Regions from separate parts of the Cellulosimicrobium sp. G4 BAM 1002 genome, predicted to be linked through region 2. Evidence: riboswitches for the same ligand, from Rfam matches in the RefSeq annotation. Region 2 holds a riboswitch; the other holds the start of a gene.
What was found. A riboswitch is a leader RNA that binds a small molecule or an ion and turns the genes downstream of it on or off. The one in region 2 is predicted to bind S-adenosylmethionine.
Positions count from the first base shown of each region.

Region 1: it holds a riboswitch for S-adenosylmethionine, as region 2 does, so the genes downstream of both, ACMXGY_RS19980 (methylenetetrahydrofolate reductase) here and ACMXGY_RS02960 (rhodanese-like domain-containing protein) in region 2, are expected to answer to the same signal.

Region 1 is NZ_CP182109.1:4,483,133-4,486,523, reverse strand. It holds gene metE (5-methyltetrahydropteroyltriglutamate--homocysteine S-methyltransferase) at 1-241, opposite strand, end outside; gene ACMXGY_RS19980 (methylenetetrahydrofolate reductase) at 275-1,336, opposite strand; SAM riboswitch class I at 1,342-1,444, opposite strand; gene ACMXGY_RS19975 (alpha/beta fold hydrolase) at 1,565-2,494, shown strand; gene ACMXGY_RS19970 (sodium/solute symporter) at 2,497-3,391, opposite strand, start outside.
Region 2 is NZ_CP182109.1:648,132-651,522, forward strand. It holds gene ACMXGY_RS02955 (O-succinylhomoserine sulfhydrylase) at 1-1,114, opposite strand, end outside; gene ACMXGY_RS02960 (rhodanese-like domain-containing protein) at 1,111-1,635, opposite strand; SAM riboswitch class I at 1,643-1,748, opposite strand; gene ACMXGY_RS02965 (hypothetical protein) at 1,886-2,497, shown strand; SAM riboswitch class IV at 2,543-2,658, shown strand; gene ACMXGY_RS02970 (aminotransferase class V-fold PLP-dependent enzyme) at 2,694-3,391, shown strand, end outside.

The DNA.
Region 1 (3,391 bases), 790 kb from region 2:
AGAACGACCCGGGGACGGACGCGTCGTCGGCGCCGAGGCCGAGCTCGACGAGCCGGCGCACGGTCGCGAGCCGCAGCTCGCGGGCCGTGGCCTCGAGCTCGTCGGCGTTCGTGCGCCCGGCCCAGAAGGCCTCGACGGCCTTCTTGAGCTCGCGTCGGCGCCCGATGCGCGGGTAGCCGAGCACGGTGCCGGCCGGGAACGGGACCGGGTTCTGGGTAGGGGAGGGTAGGGAGGTGGCCATGATCGAAACCTCTTGCTGGTCCTTCAGGACCGATCAGACGGGCGTGCCGTGCGTGGCTGCGCTCGTCGTGGGCAGGGAGGTGCCGGTGACCCACGGCCCGCTGGCCAGGTCCGGGGCGAGCGGGGCGGCGGCAGCGCTGGTGCTGCCCCCGGTCCCGCGCGACCCGCCGCCGAGGTGGACACCCTCGAGCAGGTCAAGTGCGGCGCGGTGCTTGTTGAACGTGTACACGTGCAGACCGGGCGTGCCCGCGTCGAGGACGCGCTGCGCGAGGTCGACCGAGTACGCGATCCCGTAGGCGTGCTGCGCCTCCGGGTCGGGCAGGGCGTCGAGCGCGTCCAGCAGGTGCTGGGGCGCGCGCACGCCCGTGAGCTCCTCGACGCGACGGAGCCGCGCGGGCTCCGTCGTGGGCAGCAGCCCGGCGAGGATGGGGATCGTCACGCCAGCCGCGCGGGCCTCGGCGACGAAGTCGGTGTACGACGACGCGTCGTAGAAGAGCTGCGTGATCGCGAAGCTCGCGCCGGCCTGCTGCTTCTGCCACAGGCGGCGCACCTCCTGCGTGCGCGTCGTCCCGGCGGCGGGGTTCCCGTCGGGGAACGTCGCGACGGCGATCGTCAGCGGGCGCGTGGCGCTGCGCAGGGCGACGGCCGGGTCGGACGCGCAGCGCGACGCCTCGACCTCGCGCAGGAGCGCGACGAGCTCGGTGGACGACCGGACGCCGTCGGCCGCGGGCCGCCAGTCGGGCTGGTCGCGCGGCGGGTCGCCCCGCAGCGCGAGGAAGGAGCGCACGCCCTCGTCGAGGAAGTCGGAGATGACCGCCTCGACGTCCTCGCGCGACGCCCCCACGCACGTGAGGTGCGCGATGGGCAGCACGGGGGTGCCCTGCAGCAGCCGCCCGACGACCTGGCGGGCGGTGGCCCGGTCGGTCCCGGCGGCGCCGTACGTCACGGAGATGAAGTCGGGGTGCGTCGCGACGAGCCGCCGCGCCGTCTCCCAGAACTTCGGTGCGGCGTCCGGGCGCCGCGGGGGCATGAGCTCGAACGACACCGTCGGCCGGGGACTGCCCGGGCGGTGCGCGAAGGATGCCTCTGAGACCATGCGTCACTCCATCGACCCTGGCGTTAGCACCTTTGTCCTCGGGAGGCTTCCGTCGGCGGGTTGCTGCGGTGTCGTCGAGCCAGGACTCTCGACCGCTCTGGATGGTTCACCCGATCCTACGGGGCATCCGCCATCTGGTCGAGCATGCTCGCTCCGTGAGACGCGTGGCCGAGTGCTCGTTCCTATGATGGCGGGCAGGTGGTCGGCCGTCCGGTCGAGAGGAGTCCGATGAAGCACTCTGCCAAGCCCCGGCACCTCGTGCGTGAGGTGGACGGCGTGCGCGTCCACCTCCGCGAGGCCGGTGTGCGCTCGTCGACCGGTGTGGTGCTGCTGCACGGCTTCCCTGCGTCGTCCCACTCGTTCCGCGACGTGGTCCCGGTGCTGGGCGAGCACGCGTACGTCGTCGCACCCGACCTCCCGGGCTTCGGGTTCTCGGAGGCCCTCCCGCCCGACGAGTACACGTTCGAGCGCCTGACGGACGTGATCGAGGCGCTCCTGGCGGCGCTCGGGATCGAGCGGTACGTCCTCTACGTCACCGACTTCGGCACTCCCGTCGGGTACTCCTTGGCGTTGCGACACCCGCGCCGGGTCCTGGGACTGGTCGTGCAGAACGGCAACGCTCACGACGCCGGGCTCGGCGAGGCGTGGGACACGGCGCGACGTTTCTGGGCGGACCCGAGCGCTGAGAACAAGGAGCTGCTCCCGGAGTGGCTGACCTTCGAGGGGACCCGCGACCAGTACCTCGCGGGGTCACCGCCGGAGGTGCAGGAGCTGCACCCGCCCGAGTCGTGGCACCTCGACTGGGAGCGGCTGTCGCAGCCCGGCATGACCGACCTGCAGTTCCGGCTGTTCACCGACTACCGCACGCACGTGGCGCGCTTCGACGAGATCGCGGAGTACCACCGGCAGCACCAGCCGCCGTGCCTGGTCCTGTGGGGGCGGTTCGACACGTTCTTCGACATCCGCGAGATCCTCGCCTACCACGAGGTCATGGCCTCGCTCGAGGTGCACGTCTACGACGCGGGGCACTTCCTGCTCGAGACGCACTCGGCGGAGGTCGCCGAACTGCTCGCAATCTTCGTCGACGACGTGCTCGAACGCGAGCAGACCGCCGCACGACCTCGCCGCGGACCCGGCCCCGAGCCGGGGCGGACGTAGCGTCACGGCTCGCGCAACGGCGCAGCGCCCGGCCACTGGAGCCGTTCGGGGACGTGCAGGCGGCGCAGGAAGCGGTCGGTGCGCAGGGGCGGGCCGTGCCGGTCGAGCCGCGACACGACGACGACGGTCGCCGTCGCGAGCGGGATCGTCCACGCCGCGGGCTGGGCGAGCAGCGACCGCACGACGGCCGCGGCGCCGTCGACGCCCGCACCGGTCGCGTACCCGGCCGCGGCGAGACCGGACGAGGCGAGCAGCGCCGTCGCGCACAGGACCGACCCGACGACCATGCCGGCCACGGCGCCGCGCGCGGTGAGCCCGCGCCACCACACCCCGAGCAGGATCACCGGGGACAGCGCCGACGCGGCGAACACGAACACCGTGCCGACGCTCGTCACGAGCCCTTGCGGGATGGTGACGAGCGCGACGGCGAGCGGGATGGCCGTGCACACGACGGCGGACCAGCGGAACGAACGCACCGTCCCGCCGAAGAGGTCCTGGCTCACGACCCCGGCGAGCGCCACGACGAGCCCGGACGACGTCCCGAGGAACGCGGCGAACGCGCCCGCGACGACGAGCGCCGTCAGCACCTCGCCCCCGAGCCCCGGCACGAGCCGCGCGGGCAGCTCGAGGACCACGGTGTCGGCGACGCCTGGCCGGGCGAGGTCCGGCGCGACGACGCGCGCGACGAGCCCGAGCGTGCTCGACACCATGTAGAACACGCTGATCATCACGAGCACGACGACGGTGGTGCGGCGGGCCGAGCCGCCGTCGGGCGAGGTGTAGAAGCGGACGAGGACGTGCGGCAGGCCGGTGGTGCCGAGCAGCAGCGCGAGGAGGAGCGACACGGTCGCGTAGGCGTCGAGGCCCGCCGGCCCGGCCTCGTGGGGGAAGGCTGCG
Region 2 (3,391 bases):
GGGTGACCATGGACTTCGCGTCGCCGAGGTTGTTGGAGATGTCGACGACCTGCAGCGCGTCGAGGAACGTGAAGGCGCGCTTCTTCGCCGTCTCGGCGTCGGTGCCCTCCGGCACGGCGAGGTCGAACGTCACCACCGTCCCGCCGCCGGTCTGCTGCGACATCGCGAGCTCGCGCTGCGGGTGCGACGCGAGGAACGGGTAGCGCACCCGCCCGACGCCGGGCAGCTGCTCCAGCGCCTCCGCCACGCGCTCTGCGTTCGCGTTCTGCGCCGCGACGCGCACGGGCAGCGTCTCCAGGCCCTTGATCAGCACCCACGCGTTGAACGCCGAGAGCGTCGGGCCCGTGTTGCGGATGAAGGTCTGCACCGGACCCCCGATGTACTCCTCGGTGCCCAGGATCGCCCCGCCGAGCACGCGGCCCTGGCCGTCGATGTGCTTGGTCGCCGAGTACACGACGACGTCCGCGCCGAGCTCGAGCGGCTTCTGCAGCAGCGGGGTCGCGAACACGTTGTCCAGCACGACCACCGCGCCGGCGGCGTGGGCCAGCTCGCTCACGCGTCGCGCGTCGACGATGTCCTGCATGGGGTTGGACGGTGTCTCGAAGAACACGACGTCCGCCGGCGTCGACAGCGCCTCCTCCCACTGCGAGAGCACGTGCCCGTCGACGTAGTCCGTCCGCACGCCCCACTTGGCGAAGATCTCGTCGAAGATGACGACGCTCGACCCGAACAGCGCTCGGGCCGCGACGATCCGCGAGCCCGACTGCACCAGCGCCGCCAGCGAGGTGAACACCGCCGACATGCCCGACGCCGTCGCGTAGCACGCCTCCGCTCCCTCGATCAGGCGCAGGCGCTCCTCGAACGCGTGGACGGTCGGGTTGCCGTAGCGCGAGTACACGAACCGGTCGAGCTCGCCCTTGAACGCGGCCTCCGCGTCCGACGCCCGGTCGTACGTGTAGCCCTGCGTGAGGAACAGCGCCTCGGACGTCTCCTGGAACTCCGTGCGGTGGTGCCCGCCGCGCACCGCGAGCGTCGCAGCGCGCGCGCTCGCCGGCAACGGCTTGCGCCCGGAGCCCCCGGGTACGCCCTGCCCGACGCCGGTCCCCGCGCTCATCGTGCGCCCTCGCCGTCCGCGGCGGCGGGCCCGGAAGCGGCGGGCGGGTACGTCGTCGTCGGCAGGCCGCGGACCTTCCAGCCCTCGACGTCCCGCAGGCCGGAGAAGCCCTGGGCCCCCTCGAAGCCCTCGAGCACGTTGTACGACGGGCCCAGCCCGGCGGCCGTGGCCGCGCGCGCCGCGCCGATCGAGCGCTGGCCCGAGCGGCACAGGAACACGACCGGGCGCTCGTCGCCCGGCTGCAGGCCCGCCTCGACGAGGCGGTCGAGGAACCGCGGGTTGGGTCCGGCAGGCGTGACCCACTCGTCGAACACGACGTCGCGGTCCAGCGCCGCGGCGTCGGGCACGCCGATGGTGCGCCACTCGCCCTCGGTGCGGACGTCGACGAGGACCGCACGCTCGTCGGCGACGAGCAGGTCCCACGCCTCCTGCGGGGTGATGTCGCCGGCGTACCCGGCGGCGGGTCGGGCGTCGGGCAGTGCCGAGACACGTGCCGACGTGGGCTGGGACTGGTCGCTCATGCGTCCTCCTCCATCGATCGTGGCAGTAGCACCCTCGCCCGGCCGTCTCGCGACGGACCGGGGGGTTGCTGCGGCGTCGACGTGCCACGTCACTCGGCCGCTCCGGATGGTTGCTCGGGATGTTACGCCACGCGTCCGGCGCGCGGAACGGGTGTCTCGGGGAGCGTCGCGCCGGGCTGGGCGACGGCGGCCCGGCCGCGCTAGCGTGGCCGCGCAGCCGAGCGGGGGTCCCGGCAGGCAGGGGGAGGGGATGCGTGTCGGACGACGCCGCGCGGTGGGCGCGTTCGTGGTCGGCGGCGTGGTCGTGGCAGGCGTCGTCCTGCTCTGGACGGCTCCCGACGGCGAGGAACCGCCGCAGACCGTGGTCGAGGTGCACGTCGTCGGTGACGACGCCACGCGGGAGCCAGGGGAGCGGCCGTCGGTCGCCGTCGTGCCGCCCGACGGCGCCGTGATGCGGCCCGACGGCGAGCTGGTCGTCCCGCTCTCACCAGGCGACCCCGCGGCCGGTGAGCTGCACACGGGCGAGCCGGTCGAGCTGTCAGAGCTCACCGTCGGCGGGTACGAGGGCTGGTGGAGCGGCGACGGGAACGGCGAGGCGTGCGACGCCTACGCCGACGCGCACCCCGCCGTCGTCCTCGTGAGCACGCGGACGGGTGCCGTCATCGAGGCGCACACGGACGGCGCGCGCCTCCAGCACCCGCCGCAGACCCCACCGGGGGACCCCGCTGCGTGGCCCGCGAACTCCGTCGTCGTCCTGGAGGCCGGGACGGGCGAGGTGCTCGAGTCGTTCGAGGTCGACGAGAGCGGCTGGCCCACGGGCCCGCCGCCCGTGCGCTGCGTCCCGCCATCCGAGACGCCCTGACCACCGGTTGACACGCCCCGTGCCGCGCGCACATCCTGGGACACAGGTCATGAGTGCCAGCGTGAAACCCCGGTTTGCTGGCCGGCAACCCTCCTCTCGCGGCGGGGTGCCCCGGGTGACGACCAGGCCGCACGCCGACCGGCGCGTGGCAAGCGCGGGGAGCACCCTCCCCGGACTGCCCTCGGAGGACCGTGCCATGACTGCTCTCGCCGACGTCTCGTGTCCGACGGCCGCCCCGTCGGACGCCCCTGACCTCGCGGCGCTCGCCGACGCGCCCGCCCTGCTGCCCGTGGTCGGGGCGGACACGCTCGTCCCGCTCGTCGACGGCCGCAGCGTTCCGTACGCGAACCTCGACGTCGCGGCGTCGGCCCCCGCGCTGCGCTCCGTCGCCGACCGGGTCACCGAGGTCCTGCCGCTCTACGCGAGCGTGCACCGCGGCGCGGGCTACCTGTCGCAGGTCTCGACCGCGCTCTACGAGGCGTCGCGTCGCACGATCGGCGCGTTCGTCGGCGCTCGCGAGGGCGACGTCACGGTCGTCACGCGCAACACGACCGACTCGCTCAACCTGCTCGCGGGCTGCGTCCCGGCGAACGCGGACGGGACGCCCGGTCGCGTCCTGGTCCTCGACGTCGAGCACCACGCGAACCTCCTGCCGTGGCAGCGCACGGGCGGCGCGACGGTCCTCGCGGGCGGCGCGTCCGTCGCGGAGACGCTCTCGGGCCTGCGCGCCGAGCTCGCGCGCTTCCCGTACGCCCTGGTCGCGGTGACCGGCGCGTCGAACGTCACGGGCGAGTCGCTGCCCGTCGCGGAGGTCGTGCGGGCCGCGCACGACACCGGCGCGCGTGTCGTGCTCGACGGCGCCCAGCTCGTCCCGCACCGCGGGTTCTCGCTCGC